2 linked regions of the Streptomyces sp. SN-593 genome follow. Each later gene encodes a partner of the first gene's protein in a complex. Links are inferred from orthologs where the notes say so. Each region holds a gene or a part of one and is shown on either strand. Other genes may lie near its edges.

The links.
Region 2: the proteins of secY (region 1) and secG are in contact, whole or in part, in a crystal structure (PDB 5AWW), measured with the Thermus thermophilus proteins. The link is inferred for Streptomyces sp. SN-593 from one-to-one orthologs. Residues at the interface, in WP_096411648.1 of Thermus thermophilus: Leu14, Gln16, Arg17, Phe20, Ile34, Pro35, Pro37, Ile72, Arg108, Arg109, Asn112, Gln113, Arg116, Ile117, Ile120, Pro145, Gly146, Trp147, Phe152, Phe155, Val156, Val159, Thr160, Val162, Ala163, Gly164, Ala166, Leu167, Trp170, Glu173; in WP_223903268.1 of Thermus thermophilus: Tyr5, Ile9, Tyr12, Leu13, Ala16, Leu19, Val20, Val23, Leu24, Gln26, Glu27, Pro28, Gln30, Gly31, Ala32, Asp34, Leu35, Met36, Gly37, Gly38, Ser39, Ala40, Asp41, Leu42, Phe43, Ala45, Arg46, Val48, Tyr53, Thr56.

Annotation. Positions count from the first base shown.
Region 1 is NZ_AP018365.1:5,232,464-5,240,470, forward strand. Bases 5,187-7,982 are described here. They hold secY (preprotein translocase subunit SecY), read left to right. Parts: upstream 5,187-5,824; coding sequence 5,825-7,141; downstream 7,142-7,982. Other genes in these bases: rplO (50S ribosomal protein L15), read left to right, coding at 5,187-5,630; RVR_RS22275 (adenylate kinase), read left to right, coding at 7,141-7,809; map (type I methionyl aminopeptidase), read left to right, coding at 7,945-7,982. In the rest of the region: rpsC (30S ribosomal protein S3), read left to right, coding at 1-319; rplP (50S ribosomal protein L16), read left to right, coding at 325-744; rpmC (50S ribosomal protein L29), read left to right, coding at 744-968; rpsQ (30S ribosomal protein S17), read left to right, coding at 968-1,249; rplN (50S ribosomal protein L14), read left to right, coding at 1,366-1,734; rplX (50S ribosomal protein L24), read left to right, coding at 1,738-2,061; rplE (50S ribosomal protein L5), read left to right, coding at 2,063-2,644; RVR_RS22235 (type Z 30S ribosomal protein S14), read left to right, coding at 2,647-2,832; rpsH (30S ribosomal protein S8), read left to right, coding at 2,963-3,361; rplF (50S ribosomal protein L6), read left to right, coding at 3,383-3,922; rplR (50S ribosomal protein L18), read left to right, coding at 3,925-4,308; rpsE (30S ribosomal protein S5), read left to right, coding at 4,388-4,993; rpmD (50S ribosomal protein L30), read left to right, coding at 4,993-5,175; more of rplO, read left to right, coding at 5,178-5,186; more of map, read left to right, coding at 7,983-8,007. UniProt on the Bacillus subtilis protein: The central subunit of the protein translocation channel SecYEG. Consists of two halves formed by TMs 1-5 and 6-10.
Region 2 is NZ_AP018365.1:1,719,269-1,727,432, reverse strand. Bases 3,430-6,382 are described here. They hold secG (preprotein translocase subunit SecG), read left to right. Parts: upstream 3,430-4,764; coding sequence 4,765-5,001; downstream 5,002-6,382. Other genes in these bases: RVR_RS07215 (MurR/RpiR family transcriptional regulator), read right to left, coding at 5,827-6,382; RVR_RS07220 (RNA polymerase-binding protein RbpA), read left to right, coding at 5,230-5,565; tpiA (triose-phosphate isomerase), read left to right, coding at 3,853-4,638; RVR_RS37400 (phosphoglycerate kinase), read left to right, coding at 3,430-3,846. Outside these bases: RVR_RS07245 (gluconeogenesis factor YvcK family protein), read left to right, coding at 1-249; DNA-binding protein WhiA, read left to right, coding at 240-1,217; gap (type I glyceraldehyde-3-phosphate dehydrogenase), read left to right, coding at 1,475-2,482; more of RVR_RS37400, read left to right, coding at 2,632-3,429; more of RVR_RS07215, read right to left, coding at 6,383-6,714; RVR_RS07210 (N-acetylglucosamine kinase), read left to right, coding at 6,773-7,948. UniProt on the Bacillus subtilis protein: Involved in protein export. Participates in an early event of protein translocation.

The sequences.
Region 1 (8,007 bases):
CCTGCACACCCTGCGGGCGAACGTGGACTACGGCTTCTTCGAGGCCAAGACCACCTTCGGCCGGATCGGTGTGAAGGTGTGGATCTACAAGGGCGACGTGAAGAACATCGCCGAGGTCCGCGCCGAGAACGCCGCCGCCCGCGCCGGCAACCGCCCGGCCCGCGGTGGTGGCAACGAGCGTCCGCAGCGCCGCGGTGGCGAGCGCGGCGGCCGTGGCCGTCGTCCCCAGACGGACGGTGCCGCGTCGGCCCCCAAGGCCGAGGCGCCCGCTCCCGTCGAGGCGGCCCCGGCTGCTGAGACCCCCGGAACGGAAGGCTAAGTACCATGCTGATCCCCCGTAGGGTCAAGCACCGCAAGCAGCACCACCCCACCCGGCGCGGTATGGCCAAGGGCGGCACGGAGCTGGCGTTCGGCGAGTTCGGTCTCCAGGCCATCACGCCCGCCTACGTGACCAACCGGCAGATCGAGTCCGCTCGTATCTCCATCACCCGCCACATCAAGCGCGGCGGCAAGGTCTGGATCAACATCTACCCGGACCGCCCGCTGACCAAGAAGCCGGCTGAGACCCGCATGGGTTCCGGCAAGGGTTCGCCGGAGTGGTGGATCGCGAACGTCAAGCCCGGTCGGGTGATGTTCGAGCTGTCCTTCCCGAATGAGAAGGTTGCGCGCGAGGCGCTGACCCGCGCCGCGCACAAGCTTCCGATGAAGTGCCGCATCGTGCGGCGCGAGGCAGGTGAGTCGTGATGGCGGCCGGTACCAAGGCGACCGAGCTGCGCCAGCTTGGCGACGAGGACCTCGTCGGCAAGCTGCGTGAGGCCAAGGAGGAGCTGTTCAACCTCCGCTTCCAGGCGGCCACCGGACAGCTTGAGAACAACTCCCGGCTCAAGACCGTCCGCAAGGACATCGCCCGGATCTACACCCTCATGCGTGAGCGTGAGCTCGGCATCGAGACGGTGGAGAGCGCCTGATGAGCGAGAAGAATGTGACTGAGACCAACGCGCGCGGCTTCCGCAAGACCCGTGAGGGCCTCGTGGTCAGCGACAAGATGGACAAGACCGTGGTGGTCGCCGTCGAGGACCGCGTGAAGCACGCGCTCTACGGCAAGGTCATCCGCCGCACCAACAAGCTCAAGGCCCACGACGAGCAGAACGCCGCCGGCATCGGCGACCGCGTGCTCCTCATGGAGACCCGGCCGCAGTCCGCGACCAAGCGGTGGCGCGTCGTGGAGATCCTCGAGAAGGCCAAGTAGCCAAGTAATTCCTGCGGGGATTCCCTCGCAGGACGGTTCCGCCAGGCTCGGCGGGCGCCGCGTGGAGTGCTCCGCGCGGCGCCCGCCGGGAACCGGCAGACAAACAGGAGATAGACGTGATCCAGCAGGAGTCGCGACTTCGTGTCGCCGACAACACTGGTGCCAAGGAGATCCTTTGCATCCGTGTTCTCGGTGGCTCGGGTCGCCGCTACGCGGGCATCGGTGACGTCATCGTCGCCACCGTCAAGGACGCGATCCCCGGTGGCAACGTGAAGAAGGGCGAGGTCGTCAAGGCTGTCGTCGTGCGCACCGTCAAGGAGCGCCGCCGTGCCGACGGCTCGTACATCCGCTTCGACGAGAACGCGGCGGTCATCCTCAAGAACGACGGTGACCCCCGCGGCACCCGCATCTTCGGCCCGGTCGGCCGTGAGCTGCGCGAGAAGAGGTTCATGAAGATCGTCTCGCTCGCGCCGGAGGTGCTGTAACCGATGAAGATCAAGAAGGGCGACCTGGTTCAGGTCATCACCGGCAAGGACAAGGGCAAGCAGGGCAAGGTCATCGTGGCCTACCCCCGCGAGGACCGGGTCCTGGTCGAGGGTGTCAACCGGGTCAAGAAGCACACCAAGGCCGGCCAGACCGACCGCGGTTCGAAGACCGGCGGGATCATCACCACCGAGGCGCCGATCCACGTCAGCAACGTGCAGCTTGTTGTTGAGAAGGACGGCAAGAAGGTCGTGACCCGCGTCGGCTACCGCTTCGACGACGAGGGCACCAAGATCCGCGTTGCCAAGCGGACCGGTGAGGACATCTGAGATGACTACTGCAACTTCAGGTGCCGCTGCCACCAGCACCGCTCCGCGTCTCAAGTCGCGCTACCGCGAGGAGATCGCGGGCAAGCTGCGTGAGCAGTTCGAGTACGAGAACGTCATGCAGATCCCCGGTCTCACCAAGATCGTGGTCAACATGGGTGTGGGCGACGCCGCCCGCGACTCCAAGCTGATCGAGGGCGCGATCCGCGACCTCGCCACGATCACCGGTCAGAAGCCGCAGGTCACCAAGGCCCGTAAGTCCATCGCGCAGTTCAAGCTGCGCGAGGGTCAGCCGATCGGCGCGCACGTCACGCTGCGCGGTGACCGGATGTGGGAGTTCCTGGACCGCCTGCTGTCGCTGGCGCTGCCGCGTATCCGCGACTTCCGCGGCCTGTCGCCGAAGCAGTTCGACGGCCGGGGCAACTACACCTTCGGTCTCACGGAGCAGGTCATGTTCCACGAGATCGACCAGGACAAGATCGACCGGGTCCGGGGCATGGACATCACCGTGGTCACCACGGCGACCAACGACGACGAGGGTCGTGCCCTCCTTCGTCACCTCGGCTTCCCGTTCAAGGAGAACTGACCGTGGCGAAGAAGGCTCTGATCGCTAAGTCGGCTCGCAAGCCCAAGTTCGCTGTGCGCGCGTACAACCGCTGCCAGCGCTGTGGCCGGCCGCACTCCGTCTACCGCAAGTTCGGCCTGTGCCGCGTGTGCCTTCGTGAGATGGCCCACCGTGGCGAGCTGCCGGGCGTGACCAAGAGCTCCTGGTAGTCCCCTCCCGGACATCAGGACCCGATCCACTACGCCGTAGGTCCCCGCACCACACCCGCTCCCGGCTCCGGCCGGGGGAGAGGGACGGAGCAGACAGGAAACCCCGGCGAGAGAGGCCCAGGGCCAACTCATGACCATGACCGACCCCATCGCAGACATGCTGACCCGTCTGCGCAACGCGAACTCGGCGTACCACGACGACGTCGCGATGCCGTTCAGCAAGATCAAGTCGCACATCGCGGAGATCCTCCAGCAGGAGGGCTACATCACCGGCTGGAAGGTCGAGGAGGCCGAGGTCGGCAAGAACCTCATCCTCGAGCTGAAGTTCGGCCCCAACCGCGAGCGCTCGATCGCCGGCATCAAGCGGATCAGCAAGCCGGGTCTTCGGGTCTACGCAAAGTCCACCAACCTGCCTCGGGTGCTGGGCGGCCTCGGCGTGGCGATCATCTCCACGTCGCACGGACTGCTCACCGGCCAGCAGGCGCAGAAGAAGGGCGTGGGTGGGGAAGTCCTCGCCTACGTCTGGTAACCGGGAAAGAGAGGTAGAGCAATGTCGCGCATCGGCAAGCTGCCCATCTCGGTTCCCGCCGGAGTGGACGTCACCATCGACGGCCGCACGGTCGCGGTGAAGGGCCCCAAGGGTTCGCTCACCCACACCGTCGCCGCGCCGATCGAGATCGCAAAGGGCGAGGACGGCGTGCTGCTGGTCACCCGCCCCAACGACGAGCGTGTCTCGAAGGCCCTGCACGGCCTGTCCCGCACGCTGGTGGCGAACATGATCACCGGCGTGACCGCGGGCTACAGCAAGTCCCTTGAGATCAGCGGTGTCGGGTACCGCGTCCAGGCGAAGGGCTCCAACCTGGAGTTCTCGCTCGGGTACAGCCACCCGATCCTCGTCGAGGCCCCCGAGGGCATCGCCTTCAAGGTCGAGTCCCCGGTGAAGTTCTCCGTCGAGGGCATCGACAAGCAGAAGGTCGGCGAAGTGGCCGCCAACATCCGCAAGTTGCGGAAGCCTGACCCGTACAAGGCGAAGGGCGTCAAGTACGCCGGCGAGGTCATCCGCCGCAAGGTCGGAAAGGCTGGTAAGTAGCCATGGCATACGGTGTCAAGATCGCCAAGGGCAAGGCGTACAAGGGTGCGGCGCTCAAGCGGCGCCACATCCGGGTCCGCAAGCGCGTCAACGGTACGTCCGAGCGCCCGCGCCTGGTGGTGACGCGGTCCAACCGCGGCATCGTGGCGCAGGTGATCGACGACCTGGCGGGCCACACGCTCGCGTCGGCGTCGACCCTGGACGCGTCCATCCGCGGCGGCGAAGGCGACAAGAGCGCCAAGGCGAAGCAGGTCGGCCAGCTCGTGGCCGAGCGTGCGAAGGCCAAGGGCGTCGAAGCTGTCGTCTTCGACCGTGGCGGCAACCAGTACGCTGGGCGGATCGCCGCCCTGGCGGACGCCGCCCGCGAGGCCGGCCTGAAGTTCTGAGCCGCCCGTCGCGGCAGCGACTTCAACGGTTGCTGCGTTGCTAGCGGAGAAACGCTAAGAGGATCGAGAGGTAATTCCAATGGCTGGACCCCAGCGCCGCGGAAGCGGTGCCGGTGGCGGCGAGCGACGGGACCGTAAGGACCGGCGGGACGGCGGCCAGCAGGCCGAGAAGACCGCCTACGTCGAGCGGGTCGTCGCGATCAACCGCGTCGCCAAGGTTGTGAAGGGTGGTCGTCGCTTCAGCTTCACCGCGCTGGTCGTGGTGGGCGACGGTGACGGCACCGTCGGTGTCGGCTACGGCAAGGCCAAGGAGGTGCCGGCCGCCATCGCCAAGGGTGTGGAGGAGGCCAAGAAGCACTTCTTCAAGGTCCCCCGTATCCAGGGCACCATCCCGCACCCGATCCAGGGCGAGAAGGCCGCGGGCGTCGTCCTGCTCAAGCCGGCTTCCCCCGGTACCGGTGTGATCGCCGGTGGCCCGGTGCGAGCCGTGCTGGAGTGCGCGGGCATCCACGACGTGCTGTCCAAGAGCCTCGGCTCGGACAACGCGATCAACATCGTGCACGCCACGGTGGCCGCGCTCCAGGGCCTTCAGCGGCCCGAGGAGATCGCCGCCCGCCGCGGTCTGCCGATCGAGGACGTCGCGCCCGCCGCGCTGCTGCGCGCCCGGGCCGGAGTGGGTGTGTGATGGCGCGCCTGAAGGTCACGCAGACCAAGTCCTACATCGGCAGCAAGCAGAACCACCGTGACACCCTGCGTTCGCTCGGGCTCAAGCGCCTGCACGACGTCGTGGTCAAGGAGGACCGCCCGGAGATCCGCGGCATGGTCCACACCGTCCGCCACCTCGTCACGGTCGAGGAGGTCGACTGATCATGGGTGACAACCCGATCAAGGTGCACAACCTCCGTCCGGCTCCGGGCGCCAAGACCGCCAAGACCCGCGTGGGTCGCGGCGAGGCGTCCAAGGGCAAGACGGCCGGTCGCGGCACCAAGGGCACCAAGGCCCGCTACCAGGTTCCGGAGCGCTTCGAGGGCGGGCAGATGCCCCTCCACATGCGGCTCCCGAAGCTCAAGGGCTTCAAGAACCCGTTCCGCACCGAGTACCAGGTCGTCAACCTGGACAAGCTCGCGGCCCTCTACCCCGAGGGTGGCGAGGTCACCGTTGCCGACCTGGTCGCCAAGGGTGCCGTGCGCAAGAACCAGCTCGTCAAGGTGCTCGGCACCGGCGACGTCTCCGTGGCCCTGCAGGTGACCGTTGACGCGGTCTCCGGCTCCGCCAAGGAGAAGATCACCGCCGCCGGCGGCACCGTCACCGAGCTCGTCTGAGCCGGATGTGCAACCCGACCGGGGACGCCCAGTACCTCAGGGCGTCCCCGGTCGTTCTTTTCTGTGAATTTTCCCTGGCCGATGGGTCATTCCTACCGGGGGCACGTCGCCGGTAAGGTGGCCGAGCCCCTATCCGTCAGAAATCTCACCAGAGACCGTCCTTCCGCCGTGGCGCGGGGGGTGCAGGAGGCACCGTGCTCACCGCGTTCGCCCGGGCGTTCAGGACGCCCGACCTGCGCAAGAAGCTGCTCTTCACGCTCGCCATCATCGTGGTGTACCGGCTGGGCGCGCACGTGCCGGTGCCGGGGATCGACTTCGGCGTGGTCAACGACTGCGTGAAGCAGACGAAGGGCAACAACAGCCTCTTCGGTCTGGTCAACATGTTCAGTGGCGGAGCGCTGCTCCAGCTCACCATCTTCGCACTCGGGATCATGCCGTACATCACGGCGAGCATCATCCTGCAACTGCTGACCGTGGTGATCCCGCGCCTGGAGGCCCTGAAGAAGGAGGGGCAGGCCGGTACCACCAAGATCACGCAGTACACCCGGTACCTGACGGTCGCGCTGGCGATCCTCCAGGGCACCGGCCTGGTGGCCACCGCCCGCTCCGGCAACCTCTTCTCGACCTGCACCCAGGGCAACGACATCGTCCCGAACCAGTCGATCTTCACCACCGTCACCATGGTCACGTGCATGACCGCGGGCACCGTGATGATCATGTGGCTGGGCGAGCTGATCACCGACCGCGGCATCGGCAACGGCATGTCGATCCTGATGTTCGTCTCGATCGCGGCCGGCTTCCCCGGCTCGCTGTGGGGCATCAAGGTCTCCGGCACCATCGCGGGCGGCTGGGTCGAGTTCATCTCCGTGATCCTGATCGGCCTGGTCATGGTGGGCCTGGTGGTCTTCGTCGAGCAGGCGCAGCGCCGCATCCCGGTGCAGTACGCGAAGCGCATGATCGGCCGCCGGTCCTACGGCGGCACCTCGACGTACATCCCGCTCAAGGTGAACCAGGCGGGTGTGATCCCGGTCATCTTCGCCTCGTCGCTGCTCTACATCCCGGCGCTGATCGTCCAGTTCTCCGGGTCGACGGCGGGCTGGGCGCAGTGGATCAGCCGCAACTTCACCAAGGGCGACCACCCGGCGTACATGGCCGCCTACTTCCTGCTGATCGTCTTCTTCGCCTTCTTCTACGTCGCGATCTCCTTCAACCCCGAGGAAGTCGCCGACAATATGAAGAAGTATGGTGGGTTCATCCCGGGTATCCGGGCCGGTCGTCCCACCGCTGAGTACCTGAGTTACGTCCTCAACCGCATCACGTGGCCCGGTTCGCTGTACCTGGGTCTGATCGCCCTCGTTCCGACGGTCGCCATCGCGATCTTCAACGGGAGCAACGGCAACTTCCCTCTGGGTGGCACCAGCATCCTCATCATCGTCGGTGTGGGTCTGGAGACCGTGAAGCAGATCGAAAGCCAGCTCCAGCAGCGCAACTACGAAGGGTTCCTCCGCTGATGCGTATCGTCCTGGTCGGGCCGCCCGGCGCAGGCAAGGGGACGCAGGCCGCGTTCCTCGCCAAGAACCTCTCGATCCCGCACATCTCCACGGGCGACCTGTTCCGCGCCAACATCAGTCAGGGCACCGACCTGGGCAAGCAGGCGAAGGCGTACATGGACGCCGGCGACCTGGTGCCCGACGAGGTCACGATCGGCATGGCCGAGGACCGGCTGGACCAGCCGGACGCGGCCGGTGGCTTCCTGCTCGACGGCTTCCCGCGCAACGAGCAGCAGGCGCGGGCGCTGGACGTCTACCTGGCGCGGCACGAGATCGCGCTGGACGGCGTGCTGGACCTGGAGGTCCCCGAGGAAGAGGTGGTCAAGCGGATCGCCGGCCGCCGGATCTGCCGCAACGACGGCTCGCACGTCTTCCACGTCGAGTACAAGCAGCCGAAGGAGGAGGGCGTCTGCGACGAGTGCGGCGGCGAGCTGTACCGGCGCGACGACGACGCCCCGGACAAGGTCCGCAACCGGCTGGAGATCTACCACCGCGAGACCGAGCCGATCATCGACTACTACAAGAAGCAGGGCCTGGTCGTGACGATCTCCGCGCTCGGCGCGGTGGCCGAGGTGACCACGCGGGCCATGACGGCCCTGCGCGCGGACGCCGGCGAGCCGACCGCGTAGGTCCCGGCGCCGGCCGGACCGGTGCATGTGCACACCACGGCCGTGGTGCCCCGACGGGCGCCACGGCCGTATGGTTGGGGTGGCAAGGACCTGACCGAACAGGGACCCAAGGCAGCAAGGAAGGCGTCGGCCGCGATGGTGGAGCTGAAGACCCCGGAGCAGATCGCGAAGATGCGGGAGGCCGGTCTGGTCGTCGCG
Region 2 (8,164 bases), 3.5 Mb from region 1 along the record:
TTTTCTCCGCAGCGTCACTTGGAGGTTTTGGGCCGACACGCCCCTAAACTCACCATCGACGTGGTTCTCGCCGACGAAGCCGCCGTACCCGACCGGGACAGCCTGGAACAGGCCGCCCAGAAGTTGGGCGCTACGGTCGAACTGGCCCGGGTCGCCGCCCCCGACGGGCCGCGGCACGACCCCGAGTCGTTGGCGGCCGCGTATGACCGGATTTTTCGTATGCGTGGAAGGATCGGCCCATGGCGATGACGGCAGCGGTGAAGGACGAGATCTCCCGGCTTCCCGTCACCCGGACCTGCTGCCGCAAGGCGGAGGTCTCGTCGATCCTGCGCTTCGCGGGCGGACTGCACCTGGTGAGCGGCCGGATCGTCATCGAGGCGGAGCTCGACACCGGGATCGCGGCGCGTCGGCTGCGCAAGGACATCCTGGAGATCTTCGGGCACGCCTCCGACCTGGTGGTGATGGCCCCGGGCGGGTTGCGCCGCGGCAGCCGCTACGTCGTCCGGGTGGTGGCCGGCGGTGACCAGCTCGCCCGGCAGACCGGCCTGGTCGACGGGCGCGGCCGCCCGATCCGCGGGCTGCCCCCGCAGGTGGTCTCCGGCGCGACCTGCGACGCGGAGGCGGCCTGGCGCGGCGCCTTCCTCGCGCACGGGTCGCTGACCGAGCCGGGCCGCTCCTCCTCCCTGGAGGTGACCTGCCCCGGGCCCGAGGCGGCCCTCGCCCTGGTCGGCGCCGCGCGCCGGTTGCAGATCCCGGCGAAGGCCCGCGAGGTGCGCAACGTGGACCGCGTCGTGGTGCGCGACGGCGACGCGATCGGCGCGCTGCTGACCCGGCTGGGCGCCCACGACTCGGTGCTCGCCTGGGAGGAGCGCCGGATGCGGCGCGAGGTGCGCGCGACCGCGAACCGGCTCGCCAACTTCGACGACGCGAACCTGCGCAGGTCCGCGCGGGCGGCGGTCGCCGCGGGGGCCCGGGTGCAGCGCGCCCTGGAGATCCTCGGGGAGGAGGTGCCCGAGCACCTCGCCGCGGCCGGGCGGCTGCGGATGGACCACAAGCAGGCGTCGCTGGAGGAACTGGGGTCGCTCGCCGAGCCGCCGCTGACCAAGGACGCGGTGGCCGGGCGGATCCGGCGGCTGCTCGCGATGGCCGACAAGCGCGCGTCCGACCTGGGCATGCCCGGCACCGAGGCGAACCTCACGGAGGAGATGGTCGGCTGACGCCGCCCCCGGCTGACGCCGGCCCCCGGCTGACGCCGGCCCCGGCGGGGTGGGGTCCCTGCGCGGAAGGCGGCCACCCCTCGGGGGTGCACGTTCTCCGCGTCCGCTCCCCGCGGCCCCGGAAGGTGAACGTTTCCCGCCGCAGCGCCCCGCGCCCGCGGTGGGGGTGCCGACACGGTAGGGTCGGGGGTGGTCGGGGACATCCCATATTTCGCAGCCGGAGAGGGACTCCGGCGACTGAGCGAGGAGATCGGTTCGTGACGATCCGGGTAGGCATCAACGGCTTTGGCCGCATCGGTCGTAACTTCTTCCGCGCCATCCTGGAACAGGGTGCGGACATCGAGATCGTGGCCGTCAACGACCTGGGTGACACCGCCACGACGGCGCACCTGCTGAAGTACGACACCATCCTCGGGCGCCTGAAGGCCGAGGTCACGCACACCGCCGACACGATCACCGTGGACGGCCACACCATCAAGGTGCTGGCCGAGCGCGACCCCGCCGCCATCAAGTGGGGCGAGCTGGGCGTGGACATCGTGATCGAGTCCACCGGCATCTTCACCAAGGCGGCCGACGCGGGCAAGCACCTGGCCGGCGGCGCCAAGAAGGTCATCATCTCCGCGCCCGCCACCGACGAGGACATCACCATCGTCATGGGCGTCAACCAGGACGCGTACGACGCGGCGTCGCACCACATCATCTCCAACGCCTCCTGCACCACGAACTGCGTGGCGCCGATGGCGAAGGTGCTGCTGGAGAACTTCGGCATCGTCAAGGGCCTGATGACGACGGTGCACGCGTACACCAACGACCAGCGCATCCTGGACTTCCCGCACAAGGACCTGCGCCGCGCCCGTGCCGCCGCGGAGAACATCATCCCGACCACCACGGGCGCCGCCAAGGCCACCGCGCTGGTCATCCCCGAGCTGGCCGGCAAGCTGGACGGCATGGCCATGCGGGTGCCGGTGCCCACCGGCTCCGTCACCGACCTGGTGGTGGACCTGGAGCGCGAGGTCACCAAGGACGAGGTGAACGCGGCCTTCCAGCAGGCCGCCGAGGGCCAGCTCAAGGGCCTGCTGGAGTACACCGAGGACCCGATCGTCTCCTCGGACATCGTCAACACCCCGGCGTCGTGCACCTTCGACTCGAAGCTGACCATGGTGCAGGGCGGCAGGACCGTCAAGGTCATCGGCTGGTACGACAACGAGTGGGGCTACTCCAACCGCCTGGTGGACCTCGCGGTCTTCGTCGGCGGCCAGCTCTGAGGCACGCCGGAACCGCGGCCGCGTAGCCGTTTCCGTCAGCCACCGCACCGCGATGCGAGCGACAGGGTCCGGACGAGCGCGATGACGCGCCGTCCGGGCCCTGTTCGCGTCGTGTCCGGTGCCGGACCTACTCACAGGAGACCCGACAGATGAAGACGATCGACGACCTGATCGCCGAGGGACAGGTCGAGGGCAAGCGGGTGTTCGTCCGCGCCGACCTCAACGTGCCGCTGGACGGCACCACCATCACCGACGACGGCCGTATCCGGGCCGCGGTGCCGACCGTCGCCAGGCTCGCCGAGGCCGGCGCCACGGTGATCGTCGCCTCGCACCTGGGGCGCCCCAAGGGCGCACCCGACCCGAAGTTCTCGCTCGCCCCGGTCCGCGACCGGCTGGCCGAACTCCTCGGCCGGCAGGTGTTCTTCGGCACCGACACGGTCGGCGACCAGACCCGGCAGGCGCTGGACGGCGCCGCCGCCGGCGACGTGGTGCTGCTGGAGAACCTGCGCTTCTTCCCCGGTGAGACCAGCAAGGACGACGCCGAGCGCGGCGCGTTCGCCGACCGGCTCGCCGCCCTCGCCGACACCTACGTGGGGGACGGCTTCGGCGCGGTGCACCGCAAGCACGCCTCGGTGTACGACCTGCCGGCCCGGCTGCCGCACGCCGCCGGCGGCCTGATCGCGACCGAGGTCGGGGTGCTGAGGAAGCTCACCGAGGAGGTCGCCCGCCCGTACGCGGTGGTGCTCGGCGGCTCGAAGGTGTCCGACAAGCTCGGCGTCATCGACCACCTGCTGGAGAAGGCCGACCGCATCCTGGTCGGCGGCGGCATGGTCTTCACCTTCCTCAAGGCCCAGGGCCACGAGATCGGCAGGAGCCTGTTGCAGGAGGACCAGATCCCGGTCGTCACCGAGTACCTGGAGCGGGCCAGGGCCAAGGGCGTGGAGTTCGTGCTGCCGGTCGACGTGGTCGGCGCCACCAGCTTCCCCGACCTGGAGACGAAGGCCCCCGCCGAGCCGGTCACCGCTCCGGTGGACGCCATCCCGACCGACCTGATCGGCCTGGACATCGGCCCGGAGTCGCGCAAGCTGTTCGCCGCGAAGCTCGCCGACACGGCGACCATCTTCTGGAACGGCCCGATGGGCGTCTTCGAGCACCCCGACTTCGCCGACGGCACCCGCGCCGTGGCGCAGGCGCTGGTGGACGCCCCCGCGTTCAGCGTGGTCGGCGGCGGCGACTCGGCCGCGGCCGTCCGCATCCTGGGATTCGACGAGAACGCTTTCGGCCACATCTCCACCGGCGGCGGCGCCAGCCTGGAGTACCTCGAAGGCAAGACCCTGCCCGGCCTTTCCGCTTTGGAGAACTGAACCCCGATGAGTGAGCAGAGCACCCGCACCCCGCTGATGGCGGGCAACTGGAAGATGAACCTCAACCACCTCGAGGCCATCGCGCACGTCCAGAAGCTCGCGTTCGGCCTCACCGACAAGGACCACGACGCGGTCGAGGTCGCCGTCCTGGTGCCCTTCACCGACCTGCGCTCCGTGCAGACCCTCGTCGACGGCGACCGGCTGCGGATCAAGTACGGCGCGCAGGACGTGTCCGCGCACGACCACGGTGCGTACACGGGCGAAATCTCCGGGCCGATGCTGTCCAAGCTGAAGTGCGAGTACGTCGCGATCGGCCACTCCGAGCGCCGCCAGTACCACGGCGAGGACGAGGAGGTCGTGAACGCCAAGGTGAAGGCCGCCTTCGCGCACGGCCTGACCCCGATCCTGTGCGTCGGCGAGGGCCTGGACGTCCGCAAGGCCGGCAACCAGGTCGGGCACACCCTCGCCCAGCTCGACGGCGCCCTCAAGGACGTCCCCGCGGAGCAGGCGGCGCGGATCGTCGTGGCCTACGAGCCGGTGTGGGCGATCGGCACCGGCGAGGTCGCCACCCCCGAGGACGCCCAGGAGGTCTGCGGGGCGATCCGCGGCCGGCTGGCGGAGCTGTACGACCAGGAGCTCGCCGACGGCGTCCGCATCCAGTACGGCGGCTCGGTCAAGGCGGGCAACGTGGCCGCGATCATGGCCCAGCCGGACGTGGACGGCGCCCTGGTGGGCGGCGCGGCGCTGGACCCGGAGGAGTTCGTCAGGATCGTGCGCTTCCGCGACCAGTGACGGACCGGTGAAGTCGGGGGTCGCGTGAAGTACCCTGTCGGGGCCGGAGTGGTGTGATCGCACCGCCTCCGGCCCCGCGCCGTAACCGTGTACTGCCGTCGTGTAGTCGAGAGAGTTGGTCCAGCCGTGGTCATCGGGTTCTCCATCGCCCTCATCATCTTCAGCATGCTGCTCCTGCTGCTCGTGCTCATGCACAAGGGGAAGGGCGGCGGCCTGTCGGACATGTTCGGCGGCGGCATGCAGTCGTCCGTCGGCGGTTCGTCGGTGGCCGAGCGCAACCTCGACCGGATCACCGTGGTGATCGGCCTGCTCTGGTTCGCGTGCATCGTCACCCTGGGCATCGTCATGAAGACGAGCAACTAGCGGGAGCCGCAAGGGCCCTGCCGGCCCACCCGCGCGGGTGACGCGCGCACCCCGTCCGACTACCGCCGGTTCACGGCGAATTGACGCCGCGTCGTGAAGACGACTTGTCCACGACTTATCATGGACGCGCGTCTTGGGATACCGTGCCCTTTCCCGCCAGGTGCGGGGGCGAACCGGTCTCCGTCGAATGGGCGACCTCGCAGCACCATCACGCAGGGAGTTACGACCGTGGCAAGTGGCAACGCGATCCGTGGCAGTCGGGTCGGAGCGGGGCCGATGGGAGAGGCCGAGCGCGGCGAGTCCGCGCCGCGCCTGCGCATCTCCTTCTGGTGCTCCAACGGACACGAGACCCAGCCGAGTTTCGCCAGCGACGCGCAGATCCCGGAGACCTGGGACTGCCCCCGCTGCGGCTTCCCGGCCGGGCAGGACGAGGAGAACCCGCCGGCGCCGCCGCGCACCGAGCCGTACAAGACCCACCTCGCGTACGTACGCGAACGCCGGTCGGCCGCCGACGGCGAGGCGATCCTCGCCGAGGCGCTGGCGAAGCTGCGCGGCGAGATCTAGGGCCTGTCCGGCGGATCCTGCCGGTCGAGCTCGCGGCGTCCGGCACCGCACCTCCCTGCGTTGTCGAATCATCCATGTACGACCCGGTACGAGGATGTTTCTCCGCCTTGCGATGTACGGCACCGGACGCCGCGAGCTCGACCGGCACGATCCGCCGGACAGGCCCTAGGGCCTTTCGTCCGGTTCTCCGTGGGTGGAGCAGCGGGGTCCGGGGCGCGGCCGCGGTCCCGGCCGCCGTCGGCCCCCGGCCGTCGGGCCGGCTCAGCCTCCTGAGCCGGCCCGACGGCCGGGGGCCTTCCTGCCGGTGCCGGTCCCGGCGATGTGCGCGGTCAGCGCGATGGACGCGGTCGCCCGTTCGTAGGTGAGCTGCGCGACGCGGGCGTAGAGGCAGTCCACGATCAGCAGCACGGAGTGGCGGGTGCCGAAGTTGCCCCGCCGGAAGCTGGTCTCGCCGGAGAACGACGTCAGGTGGACGTCCGCGGCCCGTGCGACGGGCGAGCGCGGGTCGCCCGTGACGGCGACGGTCGCCGCGCCCCGGTCCGCGGCCGTCCGCAGGGGCTCCAGGACCTCGCGGGTGCCGCCCGAGTGCGAGACGGCCACCACGGCGTCCGAGGGCGTCAGCAGGGCCGCCGAGGTCTCCGCGGCGTGCACCTCGGTCCAGGCGTGGGCGGCGCAGCCGATGCCGAACAGCCGGGCCTGCGTCTCGTGGGCCACGATGCCGGAGCCGCCGACCCCGTAGACGTCGATCCTGCGGGCCCGCGCGAGGGCCTGGGCGGCGCGTTCCAGCGCCTCCCGGTCCAACTGCTCCGCGGTGTGCCGCAGGGCCCGCAGGTCGGCCTCCGCGACCACGCCGATTACCTGCTCCAGATCGTCGTCCGGCCCGATCCGGGGACCCAGCGCGGCACTTCGCGGCTCGGCCTCGGCGCGCCCCTGCTCCTGCGCCAGCTCGATCAGGAGCTGCTGGTAGGACTCCAGGCCCAGCGCACGGCAGAACCGGGTCACCGTCGCCTGCGAGGTGCCGGTGCGGCGCCCGAGTTCCGCCGCGGAGCCGTGCGTGGCGGCGACCGGGTCGGCGAGCACCCCCTCGCCGACCTTGCGCAGCGACCCGGACATCCGGGGAAGTTCGGTGCGGATCAGTGCGGTGATCATGACGACCCGTCCCGTCGGGGTTGTGCGCCGGTGAATCCGTCAACCACGATGCGTGGTGATGACGGAAACCTACAACCACCCGGCGGCCGACGGCAGGGGTGCCGGCACGGCCGGTACGGTCCGGCCGCCCCTGGTCGTGGGGATCGACGCGGGCGGCACGCGCAGCCGGGCCTGCCTGGCGGTGGGCGTGCCCGGCGGGCCGGTACTCGGGCGGGGTTGCGGCGGCCCCGGCAACGCGCTGAGCGTCGGGCGGGCCGACCTGACCCGCCACCTCGCGGCCGCCGTCGGCGAGGCCCTGGCCGGGGCACTGCCGGCCGACCCGGAGGCACGGGGCCGGATCGGCGCGGCCTTCGGCGGGTTCGCGGGCGCCGCGCCGGGCGCCGGGCCGGAGCGCGGGGAGGACCTGGCCGTGTCCTGCCTGCGGGACGCGCTGGCCGAGCACGGGGTCACCGGGGTGCCGGTCGGTGTCGGGGGTGACGCCGACGTCGCACTCGCCGCGGCGCCCGGCGCCCCCCGCGACGGGCTGGTCCTGATCGCGGGCACCGGCGCGATCGCCGCGCGGCTGGCCGGGGGCCGCCGCGCCGCGGTGTCCGACGGGCACGGCTGGCTGCTCGGGGACGAGGGCAGCGGGTTCTGGCTGGGCAACCACGGGACGCGGGCGGCGCTGGAGGCGCTGGACGGCCGCGGCCCGTGGACGGCGCTGGTGCCGCGGGTGGTGGCCCACTTCCTGGGCGCTGGTGCGGGCACGGGTGCGGGCGCAGGGGTGGGCGCGGACGCCGCTGTGGGTTCCGGGGGAGAGGGCGTCGGGACCGAGGGCCCGGTGGGCGCCGAGGCACTGCGGCGGGCCCTGGAGGTCGGGCCGTCCAGCGACCCGGTGGCGCGCCACCTGCTCGGCGAGCTCGTCGTCACGCGGGCGTACGCGCAGGCACCGGCCCGGCTGGGCGCGCTCAGCCCGGCCGTGGCCGAGGAGGCGGAACGCGGCGACCAGGTCGCGCGGCGCCTGCTGGACACGGCGGCCGGACTGCTCGCGGCGACCGTGCGCTCGCTGGGACCGCGGCCGGGGGAGCCGCTGGTGGTCACCGGCGGCCTGCTGGCGCCCGGCGGACCGCTGCTGGCGCGGGTGACCGAGCGGCTGGCGGACCGCGGGCTGCGGATCTTCCCGGTGGCCGACGGCTCCACCGGGGCGGCCGCGCTCGCCTGCGACCTGCTCCGGGGGACGCCGGCCGGCACCTGAGCGGCACTTACCGGCTCCGGCCCGGCCCCAGCCCCAGCCCCGGCCTCGGCCTCGGCACCGGCCCCAGCCCGGCCTGTGCCAGTCGGCAGGGGACGGCGATCGGTGGCCCGGTCCGGCGCCGGCCCGAGCCCCGTCCCGGCACCGGTCCGCGGCGGCGGGTCCGGCACCCGGGTGCCTTGACGGGCGGAGCTGGTTCAATGTTTCATCGAAGCGTCG